Regions from separate parts of the Pseudomonas sp. Cab53 genome, predicted to be linked through region 2. Evidence: predicted binding sites of a transcription regulator. Region 2 holds the regulator's gene; the other holds the start of a gene.
The links. Region 2 encodes FliA, which starts transcription of late flagellar genes. Its sites were predicted from a motif close to CTAAAGTTTNNNNNNNNNNNGCCGNTAA; they were not measured.
Positions count from the first base shown of each region.

Region 1: KI241_RS01845 (methyl-accepting chemotaxis protein) is a predicted target of FliA. The motif match lies at 3,584-3,611, and genes of this name have one in related genera.

Region 1 is NZ_AP021902.1:430,269-436,732, reverse strand. Features, by position in the region: gene tatC (twin-arginine translocase subunit TatC) at 1-755, shown strand, start outside; gene KI241_RS01855 (16S rRNA (uracil(1498)-N(3))-methyltransferase) at 752-1,459, shown strand; gene KI241_RS01850 (methyl-accepting chemotaxis protein) at 1,605-3,521, shown strand; gene KI241_RS01845 (methyl-accepting chemotaxis protein) at 3,655-5,571, shown strand; gene KI241_RS01840 (DUF6124 family protein) at 6,343-6,464, shown strand, end outside.
Region 2 is NZ_AP021902.1:1,724,178-1,730,641, forward strand. Features, by position in the region: gene flhF (flagellar biosynthesis protein FlhF) at 1-889, shown strand, start outside; gene fleN (flagellar synthesis regulator FleN) at 1,004-1,834, shown strand; gene fliA (RNA polymerase sigma factor FliA) at 1,831-2,574, shown strand; gene KI241_RS07525 (chemotaxis response regulator CheY) at 2,735-3,106, shown strand; gene KI241_RS07530 (protein phosphatase CheZ) at 3,126-3,911, shown strand; gene KI241_RS07535 (chemotaxis protein CheA) at 3,935-6,214, shown strand; gene KI241_RS07540 (chemotaxis response regulator protein-glutamate methylesterase) at 6,263-6,464, shown strand, end outside.

The DNA of each region.
Region 1 (6,464 bases), 1.3 Mb from region 2:
TATCGCACCTCACCGAGCTGCGCACGCGCCTGCTGCGTTGCGTCGCGGCGGTCTTCATTATCTTTGCCGGGCTGTTCGCCTTCACCCAGCAGATCTACACCTTCGTCTCCACGCCGCTGCGCCAGTACCTGCCGGCCGGCGCGACGATGATCGCCACCGACGTGTCGTCACCGTTCCTGACGCCCCTGAAGCTGACGATGATGGTCTCGCTGTTCCTGGCGATCCCGGTGATCCTGCACCAGATCTGGGGCTTCATTGCGCCCGGCCTGTACAAGCACGAAAAACGCATCGCCGTGCCGCTGCTGGTGTCCAGCATCCTGCTGTTTTACACCGGCATGGCTTTCGCCTATTTCCTGGTGTTCCCGCTGATCTTCAAGTTCTTCGCCGCCGCCACCCCGGCAGGCGTGGAGATGATGACCGACATCACCAGCTACCTGGATTTCGTCATGACGCTGTTCTTCGCCTTCGGCGTGGCGTTCGAAATCCCCGTGGCGGTGGTGCTCCTGGTGTGGATCGGCGTCGTTGACGTCGAGTACCTGAAGAAGATCCGTCCGTACGTGATCATCGGCTGCTTCGTGGTCGGCATGATCCTGACCCCACCGGACATCTTCTCCCAGACCCTGCTAGCCGTGCCGATGTGGTTGCTGTTCGAGATCGGCGTGCTGTTCGGCGGCCTGGTGCGCAAGCGCAGCGAACACCCGGAAGACGAGACGGTTGACGACCACAACGACCAACCGCCTGCGACCCAAGCGTGAACCTGCTGCTGCTCGAAGAGGCTGACTTCATCGGGCCGGACCGGGTGATCCTGAGTGATCGCCGGCTGACCCACATGCAGGAAGTCCACCGCAGCGCCGTCGGCGACAGCCTGCGGGTCGGGCGCCTCGGCGGCTTGATGGGCACGGCTCAGGTACTGCGCCTGGAAGCCCGCGAGGCCGAGCTGCAGGTGAGCCTCGACCAGCCGCCGCCGGCCAAGCTGCCGTTGACGCTGGTGCTGGCCCTGCCCCGCCCCAAGATGCTCCGGCGGGTGTTCCAGACCGTCGCCACCATGGGTGTACCGCGGGTGGTGCTGGTCAACAGCTACCGGGTGGAAAAGAGCTTCTGGCAGACGCCGTTCCTCGAACCCGAGGCCATTCGCGAGCAATTGATCCTTGGCCTGGAGCAGGCCCGGGACAGCGTGCTGCCCGAGATCATCATCGAAAAACGCTTCAAGCCCTTCGTCGAAGACCGCCTGCCGGCCATCACCCAAGGCACCCTGGGCCTGGTGGGCCATCCGGGCAACCACCCGCCCTGCCCCCGGGCGCTGACGGAGCCGGTGACACTGGCCATTGGCCCGGAAGGTGGCTGGATCCCCTACGAAATCGACCTGCTGGGCAAGGCAGGCCTGCAACCGGTGCAACTGGGCGAGCGAATCCTGCGGGTCGAGACCGCGGTCACGGCGCTGCTTGCACGGCTGTTCTGATGCCCTGCGGTTGATTGACGTCCTGTGGCGAGCCCCGCCACAAGCCCCACACGCTTAAGTTCGTCAGCGTCATGGCTACAGATCCCACCCGAGCCGCCGATACAGCGCCCACAAGTCCAATTCAACGCTCCAAGGGAGTATCAGCATGTTCCGATGGCTTGCCCAGGGTCTGGGAAACGTAAGCGTTAATCGCAAACTCGGTGCAGGCTTCGGCCTGGTGCTGTTTCTCACAGTGATGATCGCGTTCACCGGCTGGTCCGGCCTGGGCAATGTCATCAGCCGGGGCGACAAGCTGGGGTTCATCGCCAGTCTCAACGACTTGAGCCAGGACCTGAATCTGGCAAGCATCGAGTACAACACCACACGCGGCGAGAAAGGACCACAACCGGTCAACGACCTGCTTGGCCGACTCGAAGCCGGGCTCAATACCGCTCGCCAGTTGATTGAACAACCGGCCGATGTGGCGCTGATCGATAAACAACTGGCCGCCGTCACGGAATACAAAGGCGCCTTTGCCCAGATGACCCGCGCCACCGTCAGCCGCGAAGATGCCCGCAGCAAGCTGGGCGCCAACGCCGACAATGCCGTGGCCCGCGTCGCCGACGTTGAAAAGGCGCTGCTGCAATCGGGCGATATCTCGTCCTTCAACAGCATCGTGACCCTGAGTAAAGCGGTCCAGCAAGCGCGTTATCAGGTGCGCGGTTATACCTACAGCGGTAAGAGCGATGCCCAGCAACCCGCCCTCGAGGCCATCGATAACGTACTCAAGCTGCTGGCTCGTTTGCCCGAGCAGTTGCCTGAGGAATATCGGGCCAACCTGCAACAGGCCAACGACTCGTTCAACCTCTATCGCGCGGCTGTCAGCCAGTTCCGAGACTCGCAGATCGACAACGCCGCGGCGCTCCAGCGCATGACCGAGCAAGGCCAGGTGTTGATGGACGCCAGCCAGAAACTGACCGTCTCCCAGACCGCCGTGCGTGACCGTGACGCCGCCCAGGCCAAGACCGTCCTGATCGTCGCCGCCGCGCTGGCGCTGCTGTTGGGTGTGGTCGCCGCTTTGTTCATCACCCGTCAGATCGTCGGCCCTCTCGGCCAGACCTTGACGGTGGCCGAACGCGTAGCCGCTGGCGACCTGACCTATAACCTCACCTCAGATCGGCGCGACGAACTGGGCCAACTGCAACGCGCCATGCACAGCATGACCGTGGGCCTGCGCCAGTTGATCGGTGGCATCGGCGAAGGCGTCACGCAGATCGCCAGCGCCGCCGAACAACTCTCCGCCGTCACCGAACAGACCAGTGCCGGGGTCAACAGCCAGAAGGTGGAAACCGACCAGGTCGCCACCGCTATGCATGAAATGACCGCCACGGTGCAGGAAGTGGCACGTAATGCCGAGGAAGCGTCCGAAGCCGCCGTCGCCGCCGACCAGCAGGCCCGCGAAGGTGAGCGGGTGGTGGGCGAAGCCATCTCCCAGATCGAACGCCTGGCACTCGAAGTGGGTAACTCCACCGCGGCGATGGGCGACCTCAAGCGCGAAAGCGACAAGATCGGCAGCGTGCTCGACGTGATCAAGTCCGTGGCCCAGCAAACCAACCTGCTGGCCCTCAACGCCGCCATTGAGGCCGCCCGCGCCGGTGAGGCCGGACGTGGCTTCGCGGTAGTGGCCGATGAAGTCCGCAGCCTGGCCCAGCGCACCCAGAAGTCCACCGAAGAGATCGAAGAGCTGATCCTGGGCCTGCAGAACGGCACCCAACAGGTCGCCACGATCATGGACAACAGCCGCGGCCTGACCGACAGCAGCGTCGAACTGACGCGCCGCGCCGGCGGTTCCCTGGAAAACATCACCCGCACCGTCTCGGCGATCCAATCGATGAACCAACAGATCGCCGCGGCCGCCGAACAGCAGAGCGCCACGGCCGAAGAGATCAACCGCAGCGTGCTCAATGTGCGCGACGTCTCCGAACAAACCTCGGCCGCCAGCGAAGAAACCGCCACCTCCAGCGCCGAGCTGGCCCGCCTGGGCGTTCACTTGCAGACGTTGGTGGGTCGGTTCAAGGTCTAGCACCGGCAACAGCCAGGGCGGGGCACGGATTGCTTCGCCCTGGAAATACGCCGGCCTATTTCCTACAGATCGCTCGTCTATGGTCGATACTCTCCTCATAAGGCCTATAAAACGGTTCGAGGGGAGTATCAACATGTTCAGTTGGCTGACCGAGAAGCTGGGAAATGTAAGCGTCAATCGCAAACTGGGCGTCGGTTTTGGCCTGGTGCTGTTCATGACCCTCCTGAGCACCCTCGCCGGCTGGAACAGCCTGAGCAGCGTGATCAGCCGCGCAGACAAGCAGGCCTCCATCTCCAGCCTCAACGAGTTGGCCAAGGACCTTCGAGTCGCCCGCCTCGACTACGAGATGCGTCGCGGCGAACAAGGGCCGGCAGCCGTGAGCGACTACCTGGCCAAGCTTCAAGGGAGCCTCCAGGCGGCCCTCGATCGATTCGTGCGACCAGCGGACCGCGACCTGCTCAACCAACAGTTGGCCAACCTCGACGAATACAAGCGCGCTTTTGCCGACATGACCCAGGCGACGCAGGATCGCGAGTCGGCCCGATCCAAGTTGGGCGCCAACGCCGACAATGCCGTGGCCAAGGTTACTGAAGTCGAGAACGCCTTGCGCCAAGGCGATAGCATTGCCCCGTTCAACGACGTGGTCGAGTTGAGCAAGCTGATCCAGCAGGCCCGCTACCAGGTCCGCGGCTACACCTACAGCGGCAAGGCCGATGCCGAACAGCCGGCGTTGGACGCCATCGACAACGTCCTGAAAAACCTGGAAGGCTTGCCAGGCAAACTGCCGGAGCAACACACCGCCAACCTGCAACAGGCCACCGAATCGATGAAAGCCTATCGCGCGGCGGTCAGCCAGTTCCGCGATTCCCAGGTCGCCACCGCCTCGGCTCTGAAGAAAATGACACAAGAGGAGACCAGCCTGAATGACCTGAGCAATCAGTTGACGACCTCGCAGACCGAGAAACGCAATGAAGAAACGGCCAGCGCAAAAAGCACGCTGATCATCGTCACCGTACTGGCGCTGGCGTTTGGCCTGCTGGCCGCCTGGCTCATCACCCGGCAGATCGTCGTGCCGCTGCAACAGACCCTGGTGGCACTGGAACGGGTGGCCTCCGGCGACCTGAGCCAGAACCTCGAGGTTCGTCGCCGCGATGAGATGGGGCAGTTGCAAAGCAGCCTGCAACGGATGGTGGTCAGCCTGCGGCAACTGATCGGCGGCATCGGCGAAGGCGTCACGCAGATCGCCAGCGCCGCCGAACAACTCTCCGCCGTCACCGAACAGACCAGCGCCGGGGTCAACAACCAGAAAGTGGAAACCGATCAGGTCGCCACCGCCATGCACGAAATGACCGCCACGGTGCAGGAAGTGGCACGTAATGCCGAGGAAGCGTCCGAAGCCGCCGTCGCCGCCGACCAGCAGGCCCGCGAGGGTGAGCGGGTGGTGGGCGAAGCCATCGCGCAGATCGAACGCCTGGCCGAGGAAGTCGGCCACTCCACCACCGCCATGAGCGACCTCAAGCGCGAAAGCGACAAGATCGGCAGCGTGCTCGACGTGATCAAGTCCGTGGCCCAGCAAACCAACCTGCTGGCCCTCAACGCCGCCATCGAAGCCGCCCGCGCCGGTGAGGCCGGACGTGGCTTCGCCGTGGTCGCCGACGAAGTCCGCAGCCTGGCCCAGCGCACCCAGAAGTCCACCGAAGAGATCGAAGAGCTGATCCTGGGCCTGCAGAACGGCACCCAGCAAGTCGCCACAATCATGGACAACAGCCGCGGCCTGACCGACAGCAGCGTCGAACTGACGCGCCGTGCTGGCGGTTCCTTGGAAAACATCACCCGTACCGTCTCGGCGATCCAGTCGATGAACCAACAGATCGCCGCGGCCGCCGAGCAGCAAAGCGCCACGGCCGAGGAGATCAACCGTAGCGTGCTGAATGTGCGGGATGTGTCGGAGCAGACTTCTGCGGCCAGTGAAGAGACTGCGGCTTCGAGTGCTGAACTGGCGCGGTTGGGGGTGCATTTGCAGACGTTGGTGGGGCGGTTCAGGGTTTAGCTTGATCCTGTTGGTGGTGCTCCCTGGGTGGTGCTCTCTGGGTGGTGTGTATATCCATTGCTGCGGTAACGGCGACTTAGGGTTCCGCCCTTACGGCGGGTCACTTTCGAAAAGCGCGAAAGTAACCAAAGCGCTCTTGCCCCACCACTGGGCACCTCGCCGAGGCTCGGTGTTCCCTCACTCCGGCATTGCTCCGTGGGCCCGCCGCGAAGGGCCATCCATGGCCCAGCGCGGCTATCCCGGCATCCATGCCGGGATGCCCACTGCGCAACGCCTGCGTTCCGCCCTTGTGGTTGATGGGGCGTCTAAGATCAAAAGCCAAGGCAAAAGCAAAAGCAAATCGAGGCGGCCTAGCGGCCGGCCTGATGCTTGCGGTTGTACCCCGATCCAATTGTGGGAGCGAGCTTGCTCGCGATCGCGGTCTGGCAGCCAACCAAAATGTGTGGGAATGGTCGGACACGCTTTTGATTCAGGCAGATTTTTCCGACGAGTTCTGGCGGTTGCCGGGTGGGAAGAGCTCTCGTTAACCTCGGGTTGTCGCTGCCAATTCAGCGACCGGGCTTGGAAACCTGACCAGTAAACAGCGCAAATGCGCTCCTCATAACGTAAGCTTGCGTCCGTTTTCGCACGATTCGTTATGGCAGCTGTGCGCGGGAGACCTTCGGGTCTGCCGGGCTCGTTTACCCTGGTTTTCCAACCTGCGTACGGCTGCCACCCCCTCGCTTGGAAACGAACGTGGCAGCTCCAACCCCAGTAAACGGAATGCCACCTATGTTCAAAGCTACTCCCAATCCTCCAGAAACCGACCCCACCTCAGCCGACGCCGGCTCCGATTCGAAGAAAATCGACGAAGTCACCGAACGCGTCCTCGACCATTACCTCGACCCGAACCC
Region 2 (6,464 bases):
GGAAGTCCAGCTCGGCTCCCTGGCCTGGAACCAGTTGCAAGGCAGCCGTCCGGCCCAGGCCAACCTGTGGCGTCGCCTGCAACGCATCGGTCTGTCCGGTCCGTTGTCCCGCGACCTGCTGGCACTGATCAATGGGATCGAAGAGCCTCGCCAGGCTTGGCGCATGCTGTTGGCACACCTGGCGCGTATGATCGCCACGCCGGACGTCGAGCCACTGGAAGAGGGCGGGGTGATTGCCATGGTCGGTCCTGCCGGCATGGGCAAGACCACCACCCTGGCCAAGCTCGCCGCCCGTTATGTACTCAAGTACGGTGCCCAGAGCATTGCGCTGGTGAGCATGGACAGCTTCCGCATCGGAGCCCAGGAGCAACTCAAGACCCTGGGCCGTATCCTCAATGTGTCGGTGACCCACGTGGACCCGGGCCAGTCCCTGGCCCAGGCGCTGGAGCCTTTGCTGCGCAAGCGCGTCGTGCTGATCGATACCGCCGGCCTGCAAGCCAGCGATCCGGCCCTGCGCCTGCAGCTCGAGAGCCTGGCCGGGCGCGGTATCAAGTCAAAAAATTATCTCGTGTTGGCAACCACCAGCCAGAAACAGGTTCTAACCGCCGCATACCACAGCTACAAGCGCTGCGGGCTGGCCGGCTGCATCCTGACTAAGCTGGACGAAACGGCAAGCCTGGGCGAGGTGTTGAGCCTGGCGATCGGTCATGAACTGCCGGTGGCCTACCTGACCGACGGGCCGCGGATCCCGGATGATCTGCATCTGCCGCGCCGTCATCAACTGGTCAGTCGTGCCGTGAGTGTGCAAATGCAGGAAGAACCCAGCGAAGAAGCCATGGCTGACATGTTCGCTGATATCTACCACAGCCCATCCAAACAGGTCGGCTGAGGTTATCATGAGTATTTTTTGTACCTACATCGATGGTCTGCCATGCATTGTTCCGTGTGAACGCGCAGCCAGTAATGTGGCCTCCGTCTAAGTAAGACAAGGTAAAGAACGAACATGGGCAGCATGCATCCCGTACAGGTGATCGCGGTGACCGGCGGCAAAGGTGGCGTCGGGAAGACTAACGTGTCAGTGAACTTGTCCCTGGCTCTGGCAGAGCTTGGCCGACGGGTCATGCTGCTGGACGCCGACCTGGGCCTGGCGAACGTCGACGTGTTGCTGGGGCTAACCCCAAAGCGCACGCTGGCGGACGTGATCGAAGGCCGCTGTGAACTGCGCGACGTACTGTTGCAAGGGCCTGGCGGGATTCGCATCGTGCCGGCCGCCTCCGGCACCCAGAGCATGGTTCACCTGACCCCGGCCCAGCACGCGGGCCTGATCCAGGCGTTCAGCGACATCGGCGACAACCTCGATGTGCTGGTAATCGACACCGCGGCCGGCATCGGTGACTCGGTCGTCAGTTTCGTGCGGGCCGCCCAGGAAGTGCTGCTGGTGGTCTGCGATGAACCGACTTCCATCACCGACGCCTATGCCCTGATCAAGCTGCTGAACCGCGACTACGGCATGAACCGCTTCCGCGTCCTGGCCAACATGGCGCAGAGCCCGCAGGAGGGACGCAATCTGTTCGCCAAGCTGACCAAGGTCACGGATCGCTTCCTGGATGTCGCCCTACAATACGTCGGCGCCGTGCCCTACGACGAAAGTGTCCGCAAGGCCGTCCAGAAGCAACGTGCCGTCTATGAAGCTTTTCCACGTTCCAAATGTGCGCTGGCGTTCAAGGCAATCGCCCAGAAGGTCGATAGCTGGCCGCTGCCGGCCAACCCGCGCGGGCATCTGGAATTTTTCGTCGAGCGTCTCGTGCAACAAACAGCAGGGCCCGTGCTATGACAGCCAGCAGTTACAACCACCTCTACAAGAAATCGGCACGGGACGCCCAGTACGAGTTGATCGAGCGTTACGCGCCCCTGGTCAAGCGTATCGCCTATCACTTGCTGGCGCGGCTGCCGGCCAGTGTCCAGGTCGAGGACCTGATCCAGGCCGGCATGATCGGCCTGCTCGAAGTGTCGAACAAATACGACGCGAGCAAGGGCGCCAGTTTCGAGACCTACGCCGGTATCCGTATCCGCGGCGCGATGCTCGATGAGGTCCGCAAGGGCGATTGGGCACCGCGTTCGGTGCACCGCAACACCCGCATGGTGAGCGATGCGATCCGTGCGATTGAAGCTAAAACCGGGCGTGACGCTAAAGATCACGAGGTTGCGGCCGAACTCCAGTTGAGTCTCGATGATTATTACGGGATTTTGAACGATACCTTGGGCAGCCGCCTGTTCAGTTTCGACGACCTGTTGCAGGACGGCGAGCATGAAGGGCTGCACGAGGATGGCGCGAGTGCTCACATGGAGCCATCGCGTGACCTGGAAGATGAACGCTTCCAGAGCGCGCTGGCCGAAGCGATTGCCAATTTGCCGGAGCGTGAGCGACTGGTCTTGGCGCTGTACTACGACGAAGAGCTGAACCTCAAGGAAATCGGTGAGGTCCTGGGGGTCAGCGAATCGCGGGTCAGCCAGTTACACAGCCAGTGCGCAGCCCGTTTGCGGGGGCGTTTGGGGGAATGGCGAGCGCGCTGATACGCAGTGCGGGGGCGCTGCGAACGAGGCTGGCAGGTACTGCACGGTCTCACCCGTTGTGCTGCGCGCTGTTGTCGAGCGTTGTGCCGGATTGATTGAAATGGCGCGTTCAGGTGCTGGACGCGTTTAAGACTGCTTGGAGGTCGAATTGGACAAGAACATGAAAATCCTCATCGTTGATGACTTCTCAACGATGCGGCGGATCATTAAAAACCTGTTGCGTGACCTTGGGTTCACCAACACGGCCGAAGCAGATGACGGGACCACTGCGCTCCCGATGTTGCACAGTGGCAACTTCGATTTTCTGGTCACCGACTGGAACATGCCCGGCATGACCGGCATCGACCTGCTGCGCCAGGTGCGCGCTGATGAAAAACTCAAGCACCTTCCCGTGCTGATGGTCACCGCCGAAGCCAAGCGCGAGCAGATCATCGAAGCGGCCCAGGCCGGTGTGAACGGCTACGTGGTCAAACCCTTCACGGCCCAGGCGTTGAAAGAGAAGATCGAAAAAATCTTCGAACGCATCGGCTAACGGCGCCCCGGGGGGAGCTATGGATAACGAATCTTCAATGGGCGATTTCGAATCGACCCTGAAAAAACATGCCCGTGAACTGGTCGAAAGCCTCGAAAAAGGCCGTTTTGGCGATGCGGTTCAAATGATCCATGAGCTCAACCAGACCCGTGACCGTGGTCTGTATCTGGAAGTGGGCAAGCTCACGCGTGAATTGCACAGCGCGATTGTCAATTTCCAGATCGACCCGCGCATGCCGCAGGCCGAGGAAGTCTCGCAGATCACCGACGCCACCGAGCGCCTGGGGTATGTGGTCAAGCTGACCGAAGCGGCGGCCAACCGCACCATGGATTTGGTGGAGAGCGCCACGCCGCTGGTCAATGGCCTGAGCGAGGAAGCCCAGGCCTTGAGCACCGACTGGGGTCGGTTCATGCGTCGCGAGGTGGGGGCCGAGGAGTTTCGCGAGTTGGCCCGCCGGGTCGACGGTTTCCTGACGCGCAGCAGCAGCGAAAACCGCGCCGTCGCCAGCAACCTCAACGACATCTTGTTGGCCCAGGACTATCAGGACCTGACCGGCCAGGTGATCAAGCGCGTGACCCAACTGGTTACCGAAGTGGAAAGCAATTTGCTCAAGCTGGTGTTGATGGCCAGCCAAGTCGACCGCTTTGCGGGCATCGAACACGACCGTGAAGCGATGCTTGCTGAAAAAGATCCACAAAAACATCTCTCTCAGGGTGAAGGTCCGCAAATTCATGCCGATAAAAGAGAAGACGTTGTGTCCGGTCAGGACGATGTGGACGATTTGCTGTCCAGCCTTGGATTTTAGCCTGTTTTAGGAGCACCCCATTAATGAGCTTCGGCGCCGATGAAGAGATCCTTCAGGATTTCCTGGTTGAGGCTGGCGAGATTCTTGAGCAACTGTCCGAGCAATTGGTCGAGCTGGAAAGCCGGCCGGATGATGCGGATCTGCTCAACGCAATTTTTCGCGGTTTCCACACTGTAAAAGGAGGCGCCGGCTTCCTCCAGCTCAACGAGCTGGTGGAGTGCTGTCACATTGCCGAAAACGTGTTCGACATCCTGCGCAAGGGTGAGCGTCGCGTTGATTCGGAGCTGATGGACGTGGTGCTTGAAGCGCTGGATGCGGTCAACAGCATGTTCAGCGAAGTGCGCGAGCGCTCGCCGATTACCCCTGCCACGCCTGAGCTGCTCGCTGCGCTGTCGCGCCTGGCCGAGCCTCAGTCGGCGGATGAAACCGCTGCCGTGGCCGAGCCGGTCATTGAAGAACCGGCCGTCGAGGAACCCGTCGCCGAGGAATCGGGCGACATCACCGATAACGAATTCGAACAACTGCTGGACTCCCTGAGCGCCGCCAAGGCCCAGGCCGAGGCGCCGGCGGCTCCGGCTGCCGCACCGGCGGGCGATGCCGCTGCCAGCGATGAAATCACCGACGCCGAGTTCGAGTCGTTGCTCGACCAGTTGCATGGCAAGGGCCAGTTCGCCGTCGATGCCGTCGCGCCTGCGGCGGCCCCGGCCGCCCCGAAAGCGGCGGGCGACAACTCGGACATCACCGACGACGAATTCGAAGCCTTGCTCGATCAGTTGCATGGCAAGGGTACCTTTGCCGTCGACGCCCTGGATTCGGCCATCGCTTCGGCGCCAAGCCCGGCGCAACCTGCCGCCGCTGCGGCCGGCAGCGACCTGATCAGCGACCACGAATTCGAGTCGCTGCTGGACGAGTTGCACGGCAAAGGCAAATTCACCGAAGTCGGCACGGCTTCCGCTACGGGGGCTGGCGCTGCGACGGCTGCACCGGTGGCCAAGGCCGCGCCGAAACCGGCTGCCAAGGCGCCGGAGCCAAAGGCCGAGACACCTGCGCCCGCGGCCAAGCCAGCCGCTGCGGCCGCGCCAGCACCGGCTCGTGCCGCGTCGGCGCCGCCAGCGGAAAAACCAGCCAGCGAAGCCGAGACCACCGTTCGGGTCGACACCGCACGCCTGGACGAGATCATGAACATGGTCGGCGAACTGGTGCTGGTGCGTAACCGCCTGGTGCGCCTGGGCCTCAACAGCCAGGACGAAGCCATGTCCAAGGCCGTGTCGAACCTCGACGTGGTCACGGCCGACCTGCAGACCGCGGTCATGAAGACCCGGATGCAGCCGATCAAGAAAGTCTTCGGGCGCTTCCCGCGCCTGGTTCGCGACCTGGCGCGACAGCTCAAGAAAGAAATCAACCTGGAACTGGTGGGTGAAGAAACCGACCTCGACAAGAACCTTGTCGAGGCCCTGGCCGACCCGCTGGTTCACTTGGTGCGCAACGCGGTCGACCACGGTATCGAGTCGCCGCAGGAGCGAGAAGAAGCGGGCAAGGTCCGCAGTGGCAGGGTGATCCTGGCCGCCGAGCAGGAGGGCGACCACATCCTGTTGTCGATCTCCGACGACGGCAAGGGCATGGACCCGAACGTGTTGCGCTCCATCGCGGTGAAACGCGGCGTGATGGACAAGGATGCCGCCGACCGCCTCAGCGACACCGAGTGCTACAACCTGATCTTTGCCCCGGGCTTCTCCACCAAGACCGAGATCTCCGACGTGTCGGGCCGTGGCGTGGGCATGGACGTGGTGAAAACCAAGATTTCCCAGCTCAACGGTTCGATCAATATCTACTCGACCAAGGGCCAGGGCTCGAAGATCGTCATCAAGGTCCCGTTGACCCTGGCGATCATGCCGACCCTGATGGTGATGCTGGGCAACCAGGCGTTCGCCTTCCCGCTGGTGAACGTCAACGAAATCTTCCACCTCGACCTGTCGCGCACCAACGTGGTGGACGGCCAGGAAGTGGTGATCGTACGGGACAAGGCATTGCCGCTGTTCTACCTCAAGCGCTGGCTGGTCAGTTCGGCGGCGCACGAGGAGCAGGGCGAAGGCCACGTGGTGATCCTTTCGGTGGGCACCCAGCGGATCGGCTTCGTCGTCGATCAGTTGGTGGGCCAGGAAGAAGTGGTCATCAAGCCGTTGGGCAAGATGCTCCAGGGCACCCCGGGCATGTCCGGCGCCACCATCACCGGCGACGGCCGTATCGCACTGATTCTCGATGTGCCCAGCATGCTCAAGCGCTACGCCGCCCGGCGTATTTGATTCTGGAGGAGGGCGGTCCATGGCCGCGCCTCGTCTAACGGAGTGTTTATGGTAGTTAAAGTCCTGGTGGTGGACGATTCGGGTTTTTTTCGCCGCCGCGTCTCGGAAATTCTTTCGGCTGATACGAGTATCCAGGTTGTCGGTACGGCAACCAACGGCAAAGAGGCGATCGATCAGGCCCTGGCACTCAAGCCGGATGTGATCACCATGGACTACGAGATGCCGATGATGGATGGCATCACGGCCGTGC